DNA from 3 places in the Janthinobacterium sp. GMG2 genome. Region 2 is predicted to be linked to each of the others. Evidence: predicted binding sites of a transcription regulator. Region 2 holds the regulator's gene; each other region holds the start of a gene.

What was found. The regulator FNR, encoded in region 2, switches genes on or off when oxygen is low (the NO sensors DNR and NnrR bind a similar motif). The targets are predictions, from matches to a motif close to TTGATNNNNATCAA.
Region 1: a site for FNR is predicted at 3,307-3,320, ahead of SKZ59_RS26570 (IPT/TIG domain-containing protein). Genes of this name have one in related genera too.
Region 3: a site for FNR is predicted at 5,637-5,650, ahead of paaA (1,2-phenylacetyl-CoA epoxidase subunit PaaA). Genes of this name have one in related genera too.

Annotation. Positions count from the first base shown of each region.
Region 1 is NZ_JAXAWA010000009.1:219,912-227,756, reverse strand. It holds gene metH (methionine synthase) at 1-2,891, opposite strand, end outside; gene SKZ59_RS26570 (IPT/TIG domain-containing protein) at 3,542-6,019, shown strand; gene SKZ59_RS26565 (tautomerase family protein) at 6,179-6,586, shown strand; gene SKZ59_RS26560 (LysR family transcriptional regulator) at 6,587-7,489, opposite strand; gene fmt (methionyl-tRNA formyltransferase) at 7,504-7,845, opposite strand, start outside.
Region 2 is NZ_JAXAWA010000003.1:61,148-68,992, reverse strand. It holds gene SKZ59_RS12360 (response regulator) at 1-1,159, opposite strand, end outside; gene fnr (fumarate/nitrate reduction transcriptional regulator Fnr) at 1,399-2,157, shown strand; gene SKZ59_RS12350 (FixH family protein) at 2,161-2,685, opposite strand; gene ccoG (cytochrome c oxidase accessory protein CcoG) at 2,740-4,122, opposite strand; gene ccoP (cytochrome-c oxidase, cbb3-type subunit III) at 4,127-5,047, opposite strand; gene SKZ59_RS12335 (cbb3-type cytochrome oxidase subunit 3) at 5,040-5,243, opposite strand; gene ccoO (cytochrome-c oxidase, cbb3-type subunit II) at 5,245-5,859, opposite strand; gene ccoN (cytochrome-c oxidase, cbb3-type subunit I) at 5,875-7,302, opposite strand; gene ccoS (cbb3-type cytochrome oxidase assembly protein CcoS) at 7,525-7,701, opposite strand; gene SKZ59_RS12315 (heavy metal translocating P-type ATPase) at 7,704-7,845, opposite strand, start outside.
Region 3 is NZ_JAXAWA010000001.1:374,780-382,624, reverse strand. It holds gene paaH (3-hydroxyacyl-CoA dehydrogenase PaaH) at 1-961, opposite strand, end outside; gene paaG (2-(1,2-epoxy-1,2-dihydrophenyl)acetyl-CoA isomerase PaaG) at 963-1,754, opposite strand; gene paaE (1,2-phenylacetyl-CoA epoxidase subunit PaaE) at 1,830-2,909, opposite strand; gene paaD (1,2-phenylacetyl-CoA epoxidase subunit PaaD) at 2,950-3,483, opposite strand; gene paaC (1,2-phenylacetyl-CoA epoxidase subunit PaaC) at 3,483-4,235, opposite strand; gene paaB (1,2-phenylacetyl-CoA epoxidase subunit PaaB) at 4,250-4,534, opposite strand; gene paaA (1,2-phenylacetyl-CoA epoxidase subunit PaaA) at 4,563-5,552, opposite strand; gene paaX (phenylacetic acid degradation operon negative regulatory protein PaaX) at 5,820-6,749, shown strand; gene SKZ59_RS01680 (hypothetical protein) at 6,860-7,114, opposite strand; gene SKZ59_RS01675 (M14-type cytosolic carboxypeptidase) at 7,256-7,845, shown strand, end outside.

The DNA of each region.
Region 1 (7,845 bases), on a different contig from region 2:
ATGAACTTCGGTTTCACGGGCGTGCAGGCGCCGTCGAACGGCACGACCATGCGGTTGGCGCGCGCTTGCGCCAGCGGCAGGATGGGCAGGGCCTTCTTGTTTGCGTGCTGCTCGCGGATGCGTGCGTAGTCGAGTTCGATGTCTTCCACGTATTTGTCGCGCTGCTCCGGCGTCAAGAGCGACTGCGCCACGGACACGGAACGCGAGGCGTCCGGCACGTAGATCACGGGGCCTTCGTAGTTGTGGGCGATTTTCACGGCCGTGTGGGCGCGGCTGGTGGTGGCGCCGCCGATCAGCAGGGGAATCTTGAGCATGCGGAAATGCTCGTCGCGCTGCATTTCCTTGGCGACGTACGCCATTTCTTCCAGCGACGGCGTGATCAGGCCCGAGAGACCGATGATGTCCGCGTTTTCCACCTTGGCGCGGGCGAGGATTTCCGAGCACGGCACCATCACGCCCATGTTCACCACTTCGAAGTTATTGCACTGCAGAACGACGGTGACGATGTTCTTGCCGATGTCATGCACGTCGCCTTTGACGGTCGCCATGATGATCTTGCCTTTCGGCTTGGCGACGATGCCCGTGCGTTTTTCTTCCAGCAGCTTTTCTTCCTCGATGAACGGAATCAAGTGGGCCACGGCCTGTTTCATCACGCGCGCCGATTTCACCACTTGCGGCAGGAACATCTTGCCTTGGCCAAACAGGTCGCCGACCACGTCCATGCCGGCCATCAAGGGGCCTTCGATCACGTGGATGGGGCGCCCGCCATTGTGCAGCAGTTCCTGGCGCGCTTCTTCCGTGTCTTCCACGATGAATTGCGTGATGCCGTGCACCAGCGCGTGCGACAGGCGCGCCTGCACCGTGCCTTCGCGCCAGGCCAGGGTTTGCGCTTCGGCCTTGCCGCCCGCCTTCAGGGTGCCGGCAAATTCGATCATGCGCTCGGTCGAGTCTTCGCGGCGGTTCAGCACCACGTCTTCCACGCGCTCGCGCAGTTCCGGGTCGAGGTTGTCGTACACGCCCACCATACCGGCGTTGACGATGCCCATGGTCATGCCAGCCTTGATGGCGTGGTACAGGAAGACGGTATGGATGGCTTCGCGGGCTGGATCGTTGCCACGGAAACTGAACGACACGTTTGACACGCCGCCCGAGATCTTCGCGTAGGGCAAGTTTTCCTTGATCCAGCGCGTGGCGTTGATGAAGTCGACGGCGTAGTTGTTGTGCTCTTCGATACCGGTGGCGACGGCAAAGATGTTCGGATCGAAAATGATGTCTTCGGGCGGGAAGTCCAGCGCATCGATCAGCAGGTGGTAGGCGCGCGCGCAAATTTCGATCTTGCGCTCGAAGGTGTCGGCTTGCCCTTTTTCATCGAAAGCCATGACGATGACGGCCGCGCCGTAGCGGCGGCACAGTTTCGCCTGGCGCAGGAATTCCTCTTCGCCTTCCTTCATGGAAATCGAGTTGACGATGGCCTTGCCCTGCACGCATTTGAGGCCCGCTTCGATGACCGACCATTTCGACGAGTCGACCATGATGGGCACGCGCGAAATATCGGGTTCCGAGGCGATCAGGTTCAAAAAGCGCGTCATGGCGGCCAGCGAATCGAGCATCGCTTCGTCCATGTTGATGTCGATCACCTGTGCGCCATTTTCCACCTGCTGGCGGGCAACGGACAGCGCTTCGTCGTATTGCTCGTTGAGGATCATGCGCGCGAACGCCTTCGAGCCCGTGACGTTGGTGCGCTCGCCCACGTTGACAAACAGCGACGCGTCATTGACGACGAACGGTTCCAGGCCGGCAAGGCGCAGGTCGTGCGATGGGGCCGGCACCGTGCGCGGCGTGTTTTTCGACAGCAATTGGCCGATGGCGGCGATGTGCTCGGGCGTGGTGCCGCAGCAGCCGCCCGCCATGTTCAAGAAGCCCGCGTCGGCAAATTCACGCAGCAGGGCGGACGTGTCGGCTGGCAACTCGTCGAAACCCGTGTCGCTCATGGGGTTGGGCAAGCCCGCGTTCGGGTAGATGCACACGAAGGTGTCGGCGATCTTGGCCAGCTCTTCCGCATACGGACGCATCAGGGCGGCGCCCAGCGCGCAGTTCAGGCCGATGGTCAGCGGTTTCGCGTGGCGCACGGAATTCCAGAAGGCGGGTACGGTCTGGCCCGACAAAATGCGTCCCGACGCATCCGTCACGGTGCCGGAAATCATCAGGGGCAGGCGCACGACAGTCGGGTTTTGCTCGTAGAACAGGTCGATGGCGAACAGGGCCGCCTTGCAGTTCAAGGTATCGAAAATGGTTTCCACCAGCAGCACGTCGGCGCCGCCTTCCACCAGGCCCTGCGTCTGCTGCAGGTAGGCGGCCACCAATTGGTCGAAGGTGACGTTGCGCGCGGCCGGGTCGTTCACGTCGGGCGAGATCGACGCCGTCTTTGGCGTCGGTCCCAGGGCACCGGCGACGAAGCGCGGTTTGTCCGGCGTGGAATATTTGTCGCAGGCGGCACGCGCCAGCTTGGCCGCCTGGACGTTCATTTCATAGGCCAGGTGGGCCATGTGGTAATCGTCTTGCGCGATGGTCGTGGCGCCGAAGGTATTCGTTTCGATCAGGTCGGCGCCGGCCGCCAGGTAGCGCTCGTGGATTTCCTGGATGATGTGCGGCTGCGTCAGGGTCAGCAGTTCATTGTTGCCCTTGACGAACAGTTCGCGCGCGCCACTGTCTGCCGGCGCGGCGAAATCGATGAAGCGGCCGGCGGGACCGCCACGGTACGCTTCTTCGTCGAGCTTGTATTGCTGGATGATCGTGCCCATGGCGCCGTCGAGGATCATGATCCGCTGCGCCAGGATGGCGCGCAAGGTGGCTTCGGTCGGGGACATGGCGGGGATCACGGTATCGTTCATTTCATGCTTTCAATAGGCAAACGGGCGGCGGCGCGGCGACAAGACTGTATGAGGCGGTTGCGGGTCAGCAGGATCAGCTGACGGAGTGTGCCGGCGGGGTAGGGCTGGCAGAAGGTGGCAATCGCCTGATTTCACCGGGTCTAAAATTATACGGCATCAGGCTGCTTTGGTTTTAAGCAAAAGCGGCTGTTCGCCCCACAGCAGGCCAGGTTGCAACACATTGCAACACATCAGCTTGCGCCGCGCCTGCTTCTGAAAATTACATTCCTGAAAATCTTACTCAAAACGTTAATTCTTCCGCCAAACTTGGCAGGAAGGCACGGCGTCTAGGCTGTGGAAAAATTTCCACATTATTTGCGCACTGTCAGAATCTTTTTAATGAATTGAATGGCAATAGCTGTAAAGGAAAATAATTTTGATTTAAGACAAGACAGAGTGAAGCGAATAATTCTTAGAATAAATCTTTCCAAGTCGATACTTTAACTATTATCAAAACCAATTGAATCAAAAGCATTAATAGTTGTCCTTGGGAATCGAATTAACCCATAATATGGGTTCTTCGAAATTATATTCTCACCAAAAGTCACCAATATGTCACATTTCTCCCGTGTCCTCCCAGGCATCGCGCTGCACCAACATGGTTGCCAGCCATGAAAAACCATCTGCTTGTAGCATTGTTTGTCGTGCTGGGGCTGTCCGCTTGCGGCGGAGGCGGCGGAGGCGGTGGTGACACGGTGGTGGCGACCACCTCGGGTACGCCAGTGCTGGTTCCTGCCGTGACGGCCGTCTCGGCGGCGAATGTCGCCGTGGGTGGCAGCCTGGTGGTGACGGGCACGAATCTGAGCCGCGTGACGGCTTTTCAGGTGGGCGGCGTGAACGTTGCCGCCAGCGCCAGCAGCGACAGCAGCGTAACCCTGGCCATGCCGGGCGTGCCCGTCACGGGCGCCTTGAGCCTGGTCAGCGCCAGCGGCACGGCGACCACCAGCTATAACGTGAACGTGTACCTGCCGCTGAGCGTGAGCAGTGTCGCACCGGCAACGGGCGGCGTCGGTTCCAGCGTGACGATCGCGGGCGGCGGCATGGGCGCCGTGACGGCGGTGCAGTTCGGCAATGGCGCGGCGGCAACGCCGCAAAGCCAGACGGCCGGCAGCGTGACGGTGGTGGTGCCTGCGGGCGCGGCGACAGGCGCGCTGACGGTGCGCGGTCCCTACAACGATGTGGCCAGCAGCGACACGTATACGGTCTTGGCAAACGTGGCAGTGACGTCGATCGTGTCGGCCGTCAACGGCGCGACCTTGTCGGTGACGCTGCAGGGCAGCAATCTCGACCAGGTCAGCTCGGCCACGGTGGGCAGTACGCCAGCCGCCATCGTCAGCGCCAGTGCCAGCCAGCTGGTGCTGTCCGCGCCAGCGTCGGCAACGGGCAGCGTGATGCTGTCGGCCGCTTCGCGCATCGCCGTGAATGCGGGCACGGTGTCGGCCTTTACCTTGGGCAGCATTGATTTCGCGCAGGTACTGAATTTGAATGCCAGCGATGCAGCCTTGCGCCTGACGCGCGGCAAGCCGGCCGCCGTGCGCGTGTCCGTGCTGGCCACGCAAACAGGCCAGGCCAGCCCGGCCGTGACCTTGAATGCGACGGCTGCCAATGGCAGCAACCTGGGCAGCATCACCATGAGCGGCCCGTCGGTCTTGCCGACGTCGAAAAGCGATTACAGTTTCAACGGCAATTTCAGCGCCATCCTGCCGTCCGGCTGGGTTCTGCCTGGCGTGCGCGTGCGCGTGACGGCCGTGGGCAATGACGGCGTGCAAGTGAGTCAGGAAGCGGCGCCCGTGGTGGCCAGCCTGGCCAGGATCCGTCTGGTGCTAGTACCGTTGAGCACCGATGATGGCGTGGCGCAACTGCCTGACGCCGAGGTGATCCGTGCCGCGCTGCTGCGCGTGTATCCGTATGCGGCGGAAAATATCAGCATTACCACGCGCGCGGCGCTGAGCATGCCTGGCAGCAGCACGGCCGACAGCTGGTGGAGCGATACCCTGGGCAAGCTGGAAAACCAGCGCGCACTGGAAGACCGCGGCGCCTATTATTATGGTTTCGTGCCGAAAATGTCCTCCACGCGCGCCGCCGGCCTGGCCTACATCAACCAGCGCAGCAGCGGCAACGACTTCACGTCGGCCATCGGCCTGGACGCCAGGTTCAACAGCATTGCCTCCGTCGATCCATTCGGCAATCAATGGCCTGAATGGCTGACTACGCTGGTGCATGAGCTGGGTCACAACCACTCGTTGCAGCACGTTGCCTGTGGCGGTCCGTCCGGCGCCGCTGCCGACTACCCGTATGCGAATGGCGATCTGGGTCCGCAACCGCTGTACAACAGCAGCTATGCGGGCAGCATTGGCCAGTTGAGCAAAGCAGTCTATGGCAGCACGCCGATGAAAGACGTGATGAGCTATTGCAGCGGCGCCTGGTTCTCCGACTACAGCTATGTGCGCGTACAGCAATTCCTGGAGAAGCGCAGCACGCAGGTTACTGGCAGCAATGTGGTGGCCGCCAGCATGTCCGTGGCCGAGAATGGCTATCTGACGATTTCCGGCCGTATCACGCCATCTGGCGTGGGGCTGCGTCCCGCGGTTGCCTCGTCGGTGCGCATCGGCGCAGCGGCCAGCGGCAGCGGCCATGCTTATACCTTGCGTGTGCTGACGGCGTTGGGACAGACTATCGACTTGCCCTTCGATGCCGTCTCCGTGGCCGACCATGGCGGCAACGCCATGAGCCATTTCCGCGTCAGCTTCGCCAACCCGGGCGACATCAGCGACGTGCAAGTGCTGGCAAATGGCAAGGCTTTGGCCAAGCTGGAGCGCCCGGCGCGCCGCAGCAAGGTCGCCGCCAACGATGCCACGTTCGATGCGGTACAAAGCGGCGGCAAGCTGGCGCTGGTCTGGAATGCCGAGGCGGAACCGTACGCCGCCGTGCTGCACGTCGCCGCCGATGGCCGCAAGACGGTGGTCGCCAGTGACTTGACCGGTGGCAAAGCCAGCGTCGACGTCAGCGCCTTGCCGGCCGGTGGCCGCTTCGAGGTCAGCCTGTCGTCGTCCGTGGGCGCACGCCTGATGAAGGTGCAGCGCCGCTAAGCAAGGGCGGTCGATGCAACAAGGGCTTGCCGCGGCAAGCCCTTTTTTTATGCGCGCAGGCATTGGTGCATAAACTGCACAGATCCTGTGCCTGGCGGGGGCTGCCGTTTTATCTCCCGCCTGCCTAGAATGGGGCTTCATCCACTTGCGGAGCATCCCATGCCCATCCTGAACCTGCGTTTATCCACGCCACCCAAGGCGGGCCAGTCGGCCGCCATCGCCGCCACCCTGAGTCAATTGACGGCGCAACTGTTGCACAAGGCGCCCGAGCTGACGTCGGTGGCGATCAGCCATCTTGACGCAGCGCACTGGTTTGTCGGCGGGCCCTCGTTGCAAGCGCAAGGCAAGGCCAGCTTTTTCCTCGATATCCTGATCAGCGATGAAACGAATACGGCGGCGGAAAAGGCCGCGTATATCGCCGCCGTGTTTGCCGCCATGCACGAGTATCTCGGCGCCTTGCACGACGTCAGCTACATCCATGTGCACGATGCGCGCCAGGCGGCCTGGGGCTACGGCGGCTTGACGCAGCAGTTCCGCGCCGTGCGCAAGGCGCTGCAGCAGGCCTGATCAATCCCAGCGGCGATTTTGATAGTGTTGCACGGCGAAATCGATGAAGGCCCTGACCTTCGGCGACAACTGTCTGCTGTGCGGATACAGCGCGTACAAGGTGCGTGGACGCAAGGTGTAGCCGGGCAAGACTTCCACCAGCTGGCCGCTGCGCAGCGCATCGCGCACGATGAAGCCGGCCGCGGCGGCAATCCCCATGCCGCCCACGGCCGCTTCACGCAGGGCCACGCTCGTATTGGCTTGCAGGCTGCCGCGTACGGCCACCTTGTGGGCGGCGCCGTCACCATCGGTGAACGACCACTCCGCCGGCTTCTCGCCAGAGGTGTACATCAGGCAATTGTGCTGGACCAGGTCTTGCGGCGTGGCCGGATGGCCATGGCGGGCCAGGTAGGCGGGCGAGGCGACGGCCACCGTGCGGCTGCTGGCCAGCTGGCGCGCCACCAGGGTGGAGTCGGGCAAGCCGCGCGCCAGGCGCAGCGCCACGTCGAAGCCATCGTCGATCAGGTCGACGATGCGGTCATTGCAGACGAGATCGATGTGGATGTGCGGATATTGGCGGCTGAAATCGGGCAGCCAGGCAGCCAGTTCCAGGGTGCCGAAAGCCATCGGCGCATTGATGCGCAAGCTGCCGGACGGTTGCGCCTGGTGCATGGCGACGGCGCGGTCGGCCGCGTCAAGGGCGTCGAGGATATCGCGGCTGGCCAGGTAGTATTCCTGGCCAGCGGCCGTCAGGGCGAAGCGGCGCGTGGTGCGGTTGAGTAACTGGGCGCCCAGCTGGCTTTCCAGCTGGCGCACCTGGCGCGAGACGATGGAGTGGGAAATGCCCAGCGCGGCGCCGGCGGCCGTGAAGCTGCCCAGTTCCACGACGCGGCGCAGGGCGCGCAGGGCGGTCAGCTGGTCCATGGGCGCGTGCCGGTTTAAACGAAGCGCTTGCCTTCGAGGGGGAAGCCCTTGATGAACTCGGCCGCAGGCAGGCGCTTGCCGCCCGGCTTTTGCAGTTCCGTCAGGCGCAGCGAGCCATTGCCGCAAGCCACGACGATGCCGTGCTGGGCGTCGGCCGCCAGCACCTGGCCAGGCGCTTCCTTGCTGTCCGCTTCGATTACCTCGGCGGCCCAGATCTTGATGGTGACGCCGTCGACCTGGCCGCAGGCGCCGGGAAACGGATTGAAGGCGCGGATTTTCAGGCCCAGTTCCAGCGCCGGCAGGCTGAAGTCGAGCGCCGCTTCTTCCTTGGCGATTTTCGCCGCATAGGTGACGCC
Region 2 (7,845 bases):
CGAAATCGCTCTTCGCGCGGTTGGCGGCCTCGGCCCGGTCGCGTTCCTGCTCCAGTTCGGCCGCGCGCGATTCGAGTTCCTGCTGCAGACGGTCGCGCTCGCTCATCAGGCCGTTGAACGCCTCCGTCAGTTCGCCGATCTCGTCGCGCTGCTGCACCGGCACGGGGGTGAAACGGCTGCCGCTGGTGCGCAGGGCCAGCAGGGTGTTGCGCAGGCGCACCAGCGGCGACAGCAGGCGCACGGTGACCCAGCCCAGAACAAATGCGGCCAGCAGCGAAGCGAGGATGCTCCACAGCACCAGCCGGTACAGGACGCCATCGAACGGTTCGAAGGCGTCCGCGACGGGCAGCGAGGTAGCCAGCAGCCAGTTCACCGATTTCAAACGCTTGAAGCTGTTGACGGCCGTGATGCCGCGGCTGTTGGTGCTGACCATGCTGCCTTCGCCATCTTCCTTCAGCAGCTGGGTGGTCGTCAGGTTGGCGCTCGGCTGGCGCGGCTGCAGCAAGCGGCTGGTATCGGGATGCAGCACGTAGCGCGGCACGGCGCCGCGCGTGAGGATGAAGTAATAGCCGCTCTTGCCGATCTTTTCCGAGCGCAGGCGTCCCAGCAGGTTGTCCTTGTACAGGCGCAGCACGCCGATCACCACGCCGGCCACCTGGCCATCGGCGGCCAGCACGGGCGCGACCATCTGCACGATGGGCATGCCGCTCGACTTGCCGAGCATCGGCTCGGTGATCATGGGCTGGCGCGTGCGCAGCACGGTCTGGAAATACTCGCGCTCGGCAACGTTGATGCCCGTGCGCCCCGCCACTTCCGGCATGTCGGCCACGACGGCGCCATGTGCATCGAGCACCAGCACGTCGTCGAACAGCACCAGCATCGAGCGGCGCGAATAGTATTCGCGCAATTGGGCCGGCTGGGCCATCAGTTCCGGCGGCTGCTGCCTGGCCGTCAGGGTGACGATCTGCAGCAGCATGCCCAGCTTGTCGTCGAGCTCGGCAGCGGTGCGGCTGATCAGGGACGACTGCTGGCTCAGCAGTACTCGGGTGAAGTCGTCGCGCATGTGCTGCACCTGTATCATGGTGACCAGCGCGATCATGGCGATCGAGGTCAGGCTGGTGGCCAGCGCGACTTTTGCTTTGATGCCGAGAGGCTTCATGATTTCCTTTTCAGTACCGGGCGGCACAGGCGGCAGATAATGCTGTTAGGAATTTTCCTATCAATACATCAAGTTGGCAAGCGGCGCCGCGCAAATGACCCTCCCCGCATGGGCTTTTGACGATGTTGCCATATAATTAAAGGCTGGACGTCGTTTATTCGCCGAAATTGCGGTGAAATTGGCACACGGCAACCCTGTATGCAGTAAACTTGTTGTTGCATTTTCTAAAAGGTACCGACATGACTGAAGCGCTACTCACTCCAACCTTGCCCACAGTGACCGTGGAAGCGTTGCGTGCGCGATGCTCGACCTGCAGCATGCATCAATTGTGCCTGCCGATGGGCCTCGATATGGGCGACATGGACAGGCTGGACCAGATCATCGGCCGCCGCCGCAAGATCGTGCGCGGCGCCTCGCTGTTCCGCATCGGCGACTCGTTCCAGAACCTGTACGCGATCCGCCTGGGACACTTCAAGACGTACCAGATCAATCCCGGCGGCGAAGAGCAGGTGACGGGCTTCCAGATGGCCGGCGAACTGCTGGGCATGGACGCCATCAGCGCCGACCGCCACCACTGTAATGCGGTGGCGCTGGAAGACAGCGAAGTGTGTGAAATCCCGTTTTCCAGCCTGGAACAATTGCTGGGCAATATGCCGACTCTGCTGCGGCATTTCCACCGCATGATGAGCCAGGAAATCACGCGCGAGCAAAGCGTGATGCTGTTGCTGGGCAATATGCAGGCGACGCAGCGTTTTGCCGCCTTCATCGTCAACCTGGCGTCGCGCTATGAAGCGCGCGGCTATTCGAGCAGCAAATTCCAGCTACGCATGTCGCGCGAGGAAATCGGCAACTACCTGGGCCTGACCATCGAGAGCGTCAGCCGCCTGCTGTCCAAATTTAAGAAGGAAGGCTGGCTGCGCGTGTCGAACCGCGAGATCGAGATCCTGCAACCAGCCAAGCTGAAAGCCATTACGGCAGGCACGGACGTCTGCAAGTAAGGCTTATAGCTCTTCGTCCGCATGCAGCGCGATGCTGCGCTGCACGGGCCAGGTCCAGATGCCGGACAGGCGCCACTCGCGCTTGTCGTTTTCCACCAGCACCTGCCAGCGGCTGCGCTCGAGCATCGGCAGCGCGACCGAAAAATTGCCGGCCGCATCGGGCTGCACCAGCAGCTTGATATCTTTTTCCGGCAGGGTCGCATGCGCCAGGTGCAGCTGCAGCGGTCCCTGGTAGGCCTTGCCGAAGCTGTGCACGGAACCGCTCAGGCGCGCTTGCGCCACGTCGTACGCCAGGCTCGTATCCATGGCCAGGTCGCTGGCGATCGTGTCGCGCTTCAAATCCTGGTTGATCGCCTTGCCCTGCTTGTAATAATCGCCCACCACCAGCGCATCGGGCTGCGTAAACGCGATATAGCCCATGAAGCTGCCGACGACCACGGACAGGCCGGGACCGATCATCAGCAGCCATGGCCAGCGATGCTTGTACCACGGTGCAACGGGAGGCTGCAGTTTCAGACTGTCGGACATGGTATTTCTCCTCTGTAAACGGCCAGCCCCCGTGCGGGGACCGGCCTTCCTGCATCACCGCGGCACGATGAAGACCGCGCTTTCACGCACATGCAGCGACGGGTTGTCCAGCGATTGCAATTCGATCGCAATCTTGTTCGACCCCTTCTCGCCCACGCCGTGCGGCACGCGCAGGCGGATCGGCCAGCCCAGCGTTTCCGTCGGCTGCAAGGTCACTTCTTCGCGCGTCAGCAAGGTCAGGCCCGGCAAGCCGGAGGCGCTGATCTTGAAATGCTGGCTTTGCTCGGACGTGTTCATGATCTGCAGGCGGTAGACGTTTTCGATCATGCCGTCTTCCACTTCGCGTCCCATCGAACCGCGGTCGCGGATCACGTCCATTTTCAGGGGCGTGCGCAGGGCCAGCGAGGTACATACGGCGATGATGATCAGGGCCAGGATGGAAGTGTAGATCAGGACGCGCGGGCGCATGGCGCGCTGGCGTATCTGCTTCGAATTGAAGTTGTTTTCCATCGCATGGTCGGTGCTGTAGCGTATCAGGCCACGCGGCCGCTCGACCTTGTCCATCACGCTGTTGCAGGCATCGACGCAGGCGGCGCAGCCGATGCATTCATACTGCAGGCCGTTGCGGATATCGATGCCGGTCGGACACACCTGCACGCACAGGGTGCAGTCGATGCAATCGCCCAGCTTGTCGTTGTTGCCGGCCTTCTTGCTCATGGCGCCGCGTGGTTCGCCGCGCTTGGCATCGTAGGTGATGATCAGGGTGTCCTGGTCGAACATGGCGCTCTGGAAGCGCGCGTAGGGGCACATGTATTTGCACACCTGCTCGCGCAGCCAGCCCGCGTTGCCGTAGGTTGCCAGGCTGTAGAACAAGACCCAGAACCATTCCCAGGGACCGAAATTCAAGGTGACCACCGATTGCGCCAGTTCCTTGATCGGCGTGAAGTAGCCGACAAAGGTAAAGCCCGTCCACAGGGCGATGGCGCCCCATACCAGGTGCTTGGCCGTCTTCTTGAATGCCTTGCGCACGGACGGGCCCTGCTTGTCGAGGGCCATGCGCGCGCTGCGCGTGCCCTCGATGCGGCGTTCGACCCACAGGAAAATTTCCGTGTATACCGTTTGCGGGCAAGAGAACCCGCACCACACCCGCCCGGCAATGGCCGTGACGAGGAACAACAAATACGCACAGATGATCAGCAGGGCCGCCAGATAGATGAAATCCTGGGGCCACAGCACGACGCCGAAAATGTAGAACTTGCGCGTGGTCAAGTCGAACAGCAGGGCTTGCCTGCCATTCCAGGTCAACCACGGCAAGCCGTAGAACGCGAGCTGGGTAAGCCATACGCATACCCATCGCCAGGTAGCGTAGCGTCCTTTGGCCTCGCGAGGGTAGATCTGCTCGCGGGCCGCATACATCTTGATGACTTGAGGTTCCATTACATCATTTCACGGGCGTCTGAGGATTCGACAGGCTCCAGACATACGCCGACAGCACGTGTACCTTGGACTCGCCGAGGAAATCGCTGAAGGCCGGCATGGTGTTGCTGCGTCCCTTGCGTACGGTTTCCATGATGGTATCGGCGCTGCCGCCGTACAGCCAGACCTTGTCCGTCAGATTCGGCGCGCCGAGCATCTGGTTGCCCTTCGCATCGGCGCCGTGACAGGCCATGCAGGCGCCAAACTTGGCCTTGCCCAGCACCGACTTGACGGGATCCGAGGTCGAACCGGACAGGCTGAGCACATAATGGGCCACGTTCTCGACGTCCTTTTCGGAACCGAGGGCGGCGCCCATCGGTGGCATCTGCCCATTGCGGCCGTGCAGGATGGTGGTCTTGATGATGTCGGGTTCGCCGCCATACAGCCAGTCCTTGTCCGTCAGGTTGGGGAAGCCCTTGTTGCCGCGCGCATCCGAACCGTGGCATTGCGCGCAGTAGGTCAGGAACAGGCGCTGGCCGATGGCTTGCGCCTGCGGGTCGGCGGCCACCGTCTTCAAGTCCTGGCTCAGGTACTTGTTGAACAGGGGGCCGTAGTCGGCTTCCGCCTTCTTCAGCTCTTCCTCATACTGGCCCGTCGATTTCCAGCCCAGGCTTCCCGCATAATTGCCCAGGCCCGGATACAGGAACAGGTAGGCCAGCGCGAAGACGATGGTGATGTAGAACAGCCACATCCACCAGCGCGGCATCGGCGTATTGAGTTCCTTCAAGTCCTCGTCCCAGACGTGGCCCGTGGTGCCGTCGGCGGGGGCGCCGGCGACCACTTTCACTTTCGACTGCGAGTACAGCAGCACGCCGCAGCCGATGATGCCCAGCAGGGACAGCACGATGATGTAGATATTCCAGAAGCCATTGGTAAAGTCAGCCATGGTTATGCTCCTTCGCCAGGTTCATCTCGGCCTCGGCCGGATAGTCGAGCGCGTCGTCGGCGAACGGCAGGCGTGCCGCCGCGTCGAAGTCGCTGTTGCTGCGGCTGAACGTCCACCACAGGATGCCCACGAACGTCGTAAAGGAAACCACCGTCATGACGCTGCTGGCGCTGTCAAACAGGTTTTCGATTGCCATGCTAATTCCTTGTTTTGATTAATGTACCGAGGCCTTGCAGATAGGCGACCAGGGCGTCTTCTTCCGTCTTGTCCTGCAGCTGCGCGGGGCCGGCGGCGATTTCTTCCTCGCTGTACGGCTGGCCCAGGCGCTTCAGGGCGCGCATCTTCGGCACGATCTCGTCAGGCACCAGCTTGGTCTTCGCCAGCCAGGGGTAGGACGGCATGTTCGACTCGGGCACCACGTCGCGCGGGTTGTTCAAGTGCGTGCGGTGCCATTCATCGCTGTAGCGGGCGCCCACGCGGGCCAGGTCGGGCCCCGTGCGCTTGGAACCCCACTGGAACGGACGGTCGTAGACGAACTCGCCGGCGACCGAATAGTGGCCATAGCGTTCCGTTTCCGCGCGCAGCGGACGCACCATCTGCGAGTGGCAGTTGTAGCAGCCTTCGCGCACGTAGATGTCGCGGCCCGCCAGGCGCAGCGGCGAATACGGTTTCAGGCCGGCGACCGGCTCCGTCGTGCTCTTCTGGAAGAACAGGGGGACGATCTCGACGGCGCCGCCGATGCTGATCACCACCGTGACCAGGGCGATCAGCAGCCAGGGGTTTTTCTCAATCCATGCATGTGAAAATTTCATTTGCTTTTGCTCCTATCAGGCGTGCGCCGCGTTCAGTTCCGGAATGCGGGCGACGGGGAGTTTGCTGCCGCGCAGGGTCATCCAGGTGTTGTAGCCCATGATGCACATACCCGACAGGTACAGCAGGCCGCCGGCCACGCGCACCACGTAGTACGGATACGTCGCTTTCACGCTCTCGACAAAGGTGTAGGTCAGGGTGCCGTCCGGATTGACCGCGCGCCACATCAAGCCCTGCATCACGCCGGCGATCCACATGGCGGCGATGTACAGCACGATGCCGATGGTGGCCACCCAGAAGTGCACGTCGACCAGGCGCGTGCTGTGCATCTGCGTGCGGCCAGCCAGGCGCGGCAGCAGGTAGTAGATCGAACCCATGGTGATGAAGCCCACCCAGCCCAGAGCGCCCGCATGCACGTGGGCAACGGTCCAGTCGGTGTAGTGCGACAGCGAGTTGATGGTCTTGATCGACATCATCGGACCTTCGAAGGTGGCGATGCCGTAGAACGACAGCGAGACGATCATGAATTTCAGGATCGGGTCGGTGCGCAGCTTGTGCCAGGCGCCCGACAGGGTCATGATGCCGTTGATCATGCCGCCCCAGCTTGGCGCCAGCAGGACCAGCGAGAAGACCATGCCGATCGATTGCGTCCAGTCAGGCAATGCCGTGTAGTGCAGGTGATGCGGGCCCGCCCACATGTAGGTGAAGATCAGCGCCCAGAAGTGGACGATCGACAGACGGTACGAGTACACGGGGCGCTCGGCCTGTTTCGGGATGAAGTAGTAGACCATGCCCAGATAGCCGGCGGTCAGGATGAAACCCACCGCGTTATGGCCGTACCACCACTGGATCATGGCGTCCTGCACGCCCGCATAGGCGGAATACGACTTGGTGAACGAGGCTGGCATGACGGCGCCATTGACCACGTGCAAAATCGTCACGGCCAGGATGTAGGCGCCGAAGAACCAGTTGGCCACGTAGATATGCTTGACCTTGCGCTTGATCAGGGTGCCGAAGAACACGATGGCGTAGGCGATCCAGACGACGGCGATGAGGATGGCGATAGGCCATTCCAGTTCCGCGTATTCCTTGCCGCGCGTCATGCCCATGGGCAAGGTAACGACGGCGCACAGGATCACGGCTTGCCAGCCCCAGAAGGTGAAGGCGGCCAGTTTGTCGGAAAACAGGCGCACCTGGCAGGTGCGTTGTACAACGTAGTACGAAGTAGCGAACAGGCCGCAGATGCCGAAGGCGAAAATCACCGCATTCGTGTGCAGCGGACGCAGGCGTCCGTATGTCAGCCATGGTATGTCGAGGTTCAGGGCAGGCCAGGCCAGCTGAGCGGCGATGATAACGCCAACCAGCATGCCGATGATGCCCCATACCACAGTAGCGACCGCGAATTGCTTCACGATCTTGTAGTTATAGTTCAGCGATTGATCCACAAAGACTCTCCCTGGAATTACTATTTATGATGGTGGCCAGAGAGTAAGTGTTTGACCGTGAAAAAACTTTGATGTGGATCAAAATTCCCCGGATGAAATAAGCGTAGCGAACTGGCATCGAAATAAAGCGGTATTTCGGTCAAATTCCGCTCAAAAAAGCCATACAAGATCCCTGCAATCCGGGCGGATTGGGGGGCAGACGCGCCGGCCGGGCTGGTGCGGTCAGGGATGCGGTTCGCCGGGCGCCGGCTGAGGCGGCGTGTCGTCGTCCTGCAGCACGCGCAGGCCCGGTCCGACGAGGTCGTCGAACTGGCCGCCGTCCGAGGCCGTGAAGTAGACCCACAGGGCGATGAAGACGACCACGACGCTCAAGGGGATGAGGAGATACAGTGCTTCCATGTTCAGGCTTTCCGCAGGCGCAGGGCGTTGGCGATGACGACGGCCGAGCTGGCAGCCATGCCGACGCCGGACAGCCAGGGGTTCAAGAAACCCAGCGCGGCGGCCGGGATGGCCGTCAGATTGTACAGGGTGGCCCAGCCCAGG
Region 3 (7,845 bases), on a different contig from region 2:
GGCCACGGCCATCGCCGCCGATGGCGGCCGACAGGGCGACGAATTCCGGTGTCGGCTGCGCGCACTCCGCCTGCGCTACAGGCGCGCTGGCCCCTTCGCCATACGGGTAGAAACCGCGGCCCGATTTGCGGCCGAGGAAACCGGCGTTGACCATTTCCTGCTGCAGCACGGATGGCGTGAAGCGCGGGTCGTTGAAATAGGCGCCGAACACGGATTGGGTGACGGAGAAATTCACGTCGTGGCCAATCAGGTCCATCAATTCGAAGGGCCCCATGCGGAAACCGCCCGCTTCGCGCAGCACCGCGTCGATGGTGGCGGCGTCGCCGGCCTGCTCGCTGAGCAAGCGCCAGCCTTCGGCGTAGAACGGACGGGCCACGCGGTTGACGATAAAGCCGGGCGTCGATTTCGCATGCACGGGGTTCTTGCCCCAGGCAAGCGAGGTGTCGTAGACGGTGGCGGCCACCTGCTCGCTGGTGGCCAGGCCACTGATCACTTCGACCAGCGCCATCAGGGGCACGGGATTAAAGAAATGCATGCCGACCAGGCGTTCCGGGCGGCGCAGTTTGGCGGCAATCGCCGTGACGGAAATCGACGACGTGTTCGTCGCCAGGATGCAGTCGTCGCCGACCAGCGCTTCGAGTTCGGCGAACAGGCCGCGTTTGACGTCGAGGTTTTCCACGATGGCTTCCACCACCAGGGCGCAATCGCTCACATCGGCCAGGCTGCCGGCCGCCTGCAGGCGCGCCGTGGCGGCCGTGGCTTCGTCTGCCGTCATGCGCCCCTTCTCGGCCAGCTTCGCGTACATCTTGCCGATGTCGAGCAAGGCCTTGCTGACGGCTTCCGCGCGCGTATCGTACAGTTTGACGCGGTAGCCGGCGGCGGCCGCCACCTGCGCGATGCCGGCGCCCATGGCGCCGCTGCCGATGACGGCGACGATACTGTTGTTGTCCAGAGCTGCCATATCAATGTCCCTTGAATTGCGGTGCGCGCTTTTCCATGAAGGCGGCCACGCCTTCGCGGTAATCGTCGCTGTTACCGAGATCGCTCATCATGCGCGCTTCCAGCGCCAGCTGCTGCGGCAAGGTATTGGCGCCGCTGGCGGCCAGCGCCTGCTTGGTGTAGGCCAGGCCCTTGGTCGGCGCCGTGGAAAAGTGCACGGCCAGCTTGCGCGTTTCCTGCGCCAGTTCTGCATCCTCGACGCATTTCCAGATCAGGCCCCAGTCTTCCGCTTTTTCCGCCGTCAGTTTTTCACCGAGCATGGCCAGTCCCATGGCGCGCGCCGAACCGATCAAACGTGGCAGGAAGAAGGTGCCGCCCGTGTCCGGGATCAGGCCCAGCTTGCAGAACACTTCGACGAAACTGGCCGACTTGCCGGCGATGACGATGTCGCAGGCCAGCGCCAGGTTGGCGCCCGCGCCGGCAGCCACGCCGTTGACGGCGCAGATCACGGGCATGGGCAAAGCCTTCAAGGCCAGCACCAGCGGCGCATAGTTCTTTTCCACCGATTCGCCCAGGTCCACGCCCTTCGAACCCGGCTCCACGGCGCGGTCGGACAAATCCTGACCCGCGCAAAAGCCGCGGCCCGCGCCCATCAGCACGAACACGCGCACAGTGCTGTCCGCATTGACTTTCGCAATCGCGTCGCGCACTTCCTCGTGCATGGCTTGCGTAAAGCTATTCAGTTTGTCGGGACGGTTCAGGGTCAACGTGGCGATGCCCTGCTCGATGGTGAAGAGGATGTTTTGGTAGGTCATGGCGTGTCTCGCTATTTTATTTATTGGCCCGCAGCGGAAATCTGGGGTCAGACCCGGCGGGTCTGACCCCGGCATTTATTCAGCCTGGTCGAAATCGACAATCACCTTGTCGGTGACAGGAAAACTCTGGCAGCTGAGGACAAAACCGCGCGCCACTTCGTAGTCTTCCAGCGCGTAGTTGACGTCCATTTCGACCTTGCCGTCGAGGATCTTGCAGCGGCAGGTCGAGCATACGCCGCCCTTGCACGAGTAGCGCATGTCCAGCCCGGCGCGCAGGCCCGCGTCGAGGATGGATTCCTTGTCCTTGTCCATCGTGAAGGTGGTGTGGTTGCCGTCCATGATGACGGTCACTTCCGTTTCCTGCACGGCGTCGGCGGCCAACTGGGCGCGCGGCTTGTGGGCATTTTTCGGGATGCTGGCGGCGAACAGTTCGATCTTGATGTTCTGCTTGGGCATGCCGGCCGCCTGCAGGGCGGCGGAGACGCCCAGCATCATGTCTTCCGGGCCGCAGATAAACGCATTGTCGTAGTCTTCGACCTTGATCCAGTGCTGCAGGAATTGCTCGCATTTTTCCTGGGTGATGCGGCCGTTGAACAATTCGATGTCCTGCTGCTCGCGGCTCATCACGTAGACGAGGTTCAGGCGCTCCAGGTACACGTCTTTCAAGTCCGTCAATTCTTCCTTGAAGATGACGGACGACGAGGCGCGGTTACCGTAGAACAAAGTGAAGCGGCTCAGGGGTTCCGTCAGCAGGGTCGTCTTGATGATGGAGAGGATGGGCGTGATGCCGCTGCCTGCCGCAAAGGCCAGGTAGTGCTTGCGGTTGACACAGTCGAGCGGCACGTTGAAATGGCCCATGGGGGGCATCACCTCGATGGTGGCGCCAGCTTTCAGGGTGTCGTTCGCCCAGGTCGAGAAGGCGCCGCCGGGCGTGCGCTTGATGGCCACGCGCAGGGTGCCGTCCTGCACCGCCGAACAGATCGAGTACGAACGGCGCACGTCTTCCGCATTGATATTGGCGCGCAGGGTCAGGTGCTGGCCCTGCTGGAAACGGAACTGCTGCTGCAGCTCGGCAGGCACGTCGAACGTGACGGCGATGGTGTCGCGCGTTTCGTTGCGCACGTTGGCCACGCACAGCGGATAAAATTTACTCATGCTTCATCTCCAGTTTCTTCGGAACGTGTGCCTGATTTTTTTAGTGGCACTTGAAGTAGTCAAACGGTTCGCGGCAATCGATGCATTTGTACAGGGCCTTGCACGGCGTGGAGCCGAACTGGCTGGTCAGCTGCGTGTGCGTCGAGCCGCAGTTCGGGCAGATCACGTCCAGTTTCGGCATCGCCTGGCGCTTGACGCCGCCACGCAGGCCGCTGATATCGATCACCTGCTGCTGCGGCGGGGCGATGCCATAGCCTTTCAGCTTGGCCTTGCCCGCTTCGCTCATCCAATCCGTCGTCCAGGCGGGCGCCAGCTGGTTCACCAAGGTCACCTTGGCCACGCCATGGCTGCGCAAGGCCTCCGTGACGGCGTCGGCGATCACCTGCATCGCCGGACAGCCCGAATACGTGGGCGTGATCGTCACGATGCACGCATCGCTATCCGTGACTTCGACGGCGCGCACGATGCCCAGGTCCACCACCGAAATGACGGGGATTTCCGGGTCCGGCACGTCGCCGAGCCAGGCCCAGACTTGGGCGGCGTCCAGCGCCGTGGCGCCAGCGACCGTGTTCATTACCACTCCGCCCCGGGATAGGCGCGCTGCAGGAACTGCATCTCGGCCAGGATGAAACCCAGGTGTTCCGTGTGCGTGCCCTGCTTGCCGCCTTTTTGCATCCAGGCGTCGGGCGCCGGCATGGTCAAGGTGGCTTCGGCGAAGATCTCGGCCACGTGTTCGAGGAAAGCCCGGCGCAGTACGTCCGATGGCGGCGCGATGCCGGCGGCAACCATGGCCTGGTCGACGGCGTCGTACGTGAACATCTCGCCCGTGTACATCCACAGCTTGTCGGCGGCGGCCTGCGTTTTCGCGTGGCTGTCGGCCGTGCCATCGCCGAGGCGCACGATCAGGTCGCCGCTGCGGCGCAAGTGATACGTGACTTCCTTGATCGACTTTTGCGCCACTTCGACGATGCGCGCATCCGTCGATTTGGTCAGTTCCAGCAGCTGGAAGTAGTGCCAGCTGTCGAAGAAGAACTGGCGCATCATGGTGTCGGCGTAATTGCCGTTCGGCTGTTCGGCCAGCAGGCAGTTCTTGAAGTCGTGGGCGTCGCGCAAAAAGGCGATGTCGTCCTCGTCGCGGCCCGCGTTTTCCAGTTCGGCCGCATAGCTGAACCACAAGCGCGTCTGGCCCAGCAAGTCCAGCGCCACATTGGTCAGCGCCATGTCTTCTTCCAGCGCCGGCCCCTTGCCGCACAGCTGCGACAGCTGCTGGCTGAGGATCAGGGCGTTATCGCCCAGGCGCAAGAGGTAATTGACCTTGTCATCCATTGCAGGCGCTCCCATCACAGGTTCTTGACTTCTTCCGGCATCGGGAAGAAGGTGGGATGGCGGTACACCTTGCTGTTCGACGGTTCGAACAGGGCGCCCTTGTCGCCGGGGCTGCTGGCGACGATATCGGCCGCGCGCACCACCCAGATGCTCACGCCTTCATTGCGGCGCGTGTAGACGTCGCGCGCATGGTTGACCGCCATGGTGGCGTCGGACGCGTGCAGGCTGCCCACATGCTTGTGCGCCAGGCCGTGCTGGCTGCGGATGAAAACTTCCCACAATGGCCATTCTTTGCTCATGTTGCTATCCCCTATCTGTCTTATGTATTTACGCTGCCGCTTTGTTAGCAGCTTGCTTGTCTGCATACGCGACCAAGGCATCGCGGAACCATGCGCCGTCTTCATACGCTTTCACGCGCGTTTGCAGGCGTTCGCGGTTGCACGGGCCATTGCCCTTCAGGACGTTGTTGAACTCGGACCAGTCGATCTCGCCGAATTCATAGTGGCCCGTCTCCGCATTGAACTTCAGGTCGGGATCGGGCACGGTCAAGCCCAGGTATTCGATTTGCGGCACGGTCTGGTCGACCATGCGCTGGCGCAGTTCATCGTTCGAAAACAGCTTGATACGCCATTGCGCCGACTGGGCGCTGTTGACGGAGGCGGCGTCCGACGGGCCGAACATCATCAGGGATGGCCACCACCAGCGGTTCAGCGCATCCTGCGCCATGGCTTTCTGCTCGGGCGTGCCCTTGCACAGCGACATCATGATGTCGTAGCCCTGGCGCGCATGGAACGATTCTTCCTTGCACACGCGAATCATGGCGCGCGCATATGGACCGTATGAGCAGCGGCACAGGGGAATCTGGTTGATGATGGCGGAGCCGTCAACGAGCCAGCCGATGGCGCCCATGTCGGCCCACGACAGGGTCGGATAGTTGAAGATGCTCGAATACTTGGCTTTGCCCGAGTGCAAGGCGGCCAGCAAGTCGTCGCGCGACACGCCCAGGGTTTCCGCGGCGCTGTACAGATACAGGCCGTGGCCCGCTTCGTCCTGGATCTTCGCCAGCAGGATCGACTTGCGTTTCAGGGTCGGGGCGCGCGTGACCCAGTTACCTTCGGGCAACTGGCCGACGATTTCCGAGTGCGCGTGCTGCGAAATCTGGCGGATCAGGGTCTTGCGGTAGGCGTCCGGCATCCAGTCCTTGGCCTCGATCTTGATACCTTCGTCGATGCGCGCCTGGAAAGCGCGCTCTTCTTGACCCATGTCGTCGAGGGAACGGACGTTCTTGAGGCCGGTTTCAACCATTTGTGCGTACATGATGTGTCTCCCATGTCTTTGATTTTGCGCAGCAACGCGGTGCGATGAACAGATAATACGATACAAAAAACGATTTGCATACACTTGATATGAATCATTTTAAAATTTCGTATCTTGTGCAGCTTTTTTGTGCGTATGATATTGCTTATGAGAAAACACTATGGAGCGCCACCAGCGCTTCCGGCAAATTATTGCCGCGCTACCCGCGCAGCCAAGTAAACTGCTGCTTTTATTGATTCGACCGCAACACGGCCAGACCGGAACCACATGAAGAACACCCGCTGCACGGCATGGATAGCCGATTTCCTGGAAAGCGACCCACCGCGCTCGAAGTCCCTGGTGATGACCATCTTTGGCGACGCCATCGTGCCGCGCGGCGGCGCCATCTGGCTGGGCAGCCTGATCGAACTGCTGGCGCCTTTCGGCGTCAATGACCGGCTATTGCGCACCAGCGTGTTCCGCCTGGCGCAGGAAGGCTGGCTCAGCTCGCAGCGCGACGGCCGCCGCAGTGCCTATACGATACGCCCGGAGGCGCTGGCCCGCTTCGAACGCGCCTACCGCCGCATCTATGCGCCGCTGGTCGTGCATTGGGATGGCAGTTGGACCTTGGTGATCGGGCCGGCCGGCAGCATCGGCGCCGCCGAGCGGGGGGCGCTGCGCAAGGAATTATTGTGGGCCGGCTATGGCTTGATTTCTCCCGGCATCTTCGGCCACCCCGCCAGCAATGCGGAAGCGCTCGAAGATATCCTCGTGCGCAACGAGGTGCAGGGCAAGCTGTACGTCTGCCACACAACAGAATTGCCTGGCGTGAGCACGCGCCCCCTGCGCGACATGGTGGGCGACTGCTGGGACTTGTCGGAAGTGATGGCCGGCTACGAAAAATTCATCGCCAGCTTCCAGCCCCTGCTGACCCTGCTGCAGGAAGAACCCGTGTTCGATGCGGAGCAGGCGTTCGTCATCCGCTCGCTGCTGACGCACGCCTACCGCCGCGTGCAATTGCACGACCCGCAACTGCCCGTCGAACTGCTGCCCGAACCGTGGCCCGGCACGCAAGCGTATGCGCTGGCGCGCGACCTGTACCGCATCACGTATGCACCTGCCGAGGAGCATATCCTGGCGACATTGCGGCGCGAGGATGAGCATGCCCCCGACGTCGAGCCGTGGTTTTTTGAACGTTTTGGCGGTCTGAACACCTGACAAAACGTCCATGGCGGCGTTGCAGGGCCTGGGCGTACGTTCGTACTGCCTGCGGCCCTGCGCCTTGCCCTGAACATTTTCCAGGCGTTCAGGAATAAGTTACTGTCTGCTCACTGCTTCACCACTACTTGCTTGGCCCCTGCCAACAAATCCTGCCCCAGCTTTTCCAGCGCATTGACCTGCACCAGCATGGTATCGAGGATGGCGACGTTGAACGTGTATTCGGCCGGCGTCGTATAGCCGGGGAAACGTATGATGCGCAGCAATTCCTGCAAGGTCGTACCTTTGCCCAGATGCGCCAGGGCGTCGCTGAGGGCGCTGACTTTCTTTTCCAGTTCGCGTATGTGTTTGCCGTTGTCATCCATGATGATCTCCCCGTGTTGGAGCTTCCACGTTAGCAAAGCATGTCCGTCATCGTTTGCGCCAGCACAAAGGCCACCGCAAAACAGGTATCATCGCGCCATTGCACACGATGCAAAACCCATACGTTTTTATCAGGAACACTCATGACCATTAAAATCAGCCAGCAATTCGACGCCGGCGCGATCGAGGTGCTGCGCGCCGACGATGCCCACTCCATCGAGCTGAACATCCGCAAGGATTCCCACGCCGACATCACGCAGTGGTTTTACTTCCGCCTGCAAGGCGCGCAAGGCGAGGCGTGCACGATCCGCTTCATGAACGCAGGCAAGTCGGCCTACCCGGACGGCTGGAAAGATTACCAGGCCGTCGCCAGCTACGACCGCGAAACCTGGTTCCGCGTGCCGACCAGCTTTGACGGCACCGTGATGACGATCGAACATACGCCCGAAGAAGAAAGCGTGTACTACGCCTACTTCGAGCCGTACCCATGGGACCGCCACCTGGCCCTGATCGACAGCGCGCAAGCGTCGCCGCTGGTGCGCCTGATCGACCTGGGCAGCACCGTCGAAGGCCGCGACATGAATCTGCTGGTGGTCGGCGACGCCGATGCCGAGAAAAAAGTCTGGGTCATCGCGCGCCAGCATCCCGGTGAAACGATGGCCGAATGGTTTGTCGAAGGCATGCTCGAAGCCTTGCTGGACCAGGCCAATCCGTTTGCCCGCCAGTGCCTGCA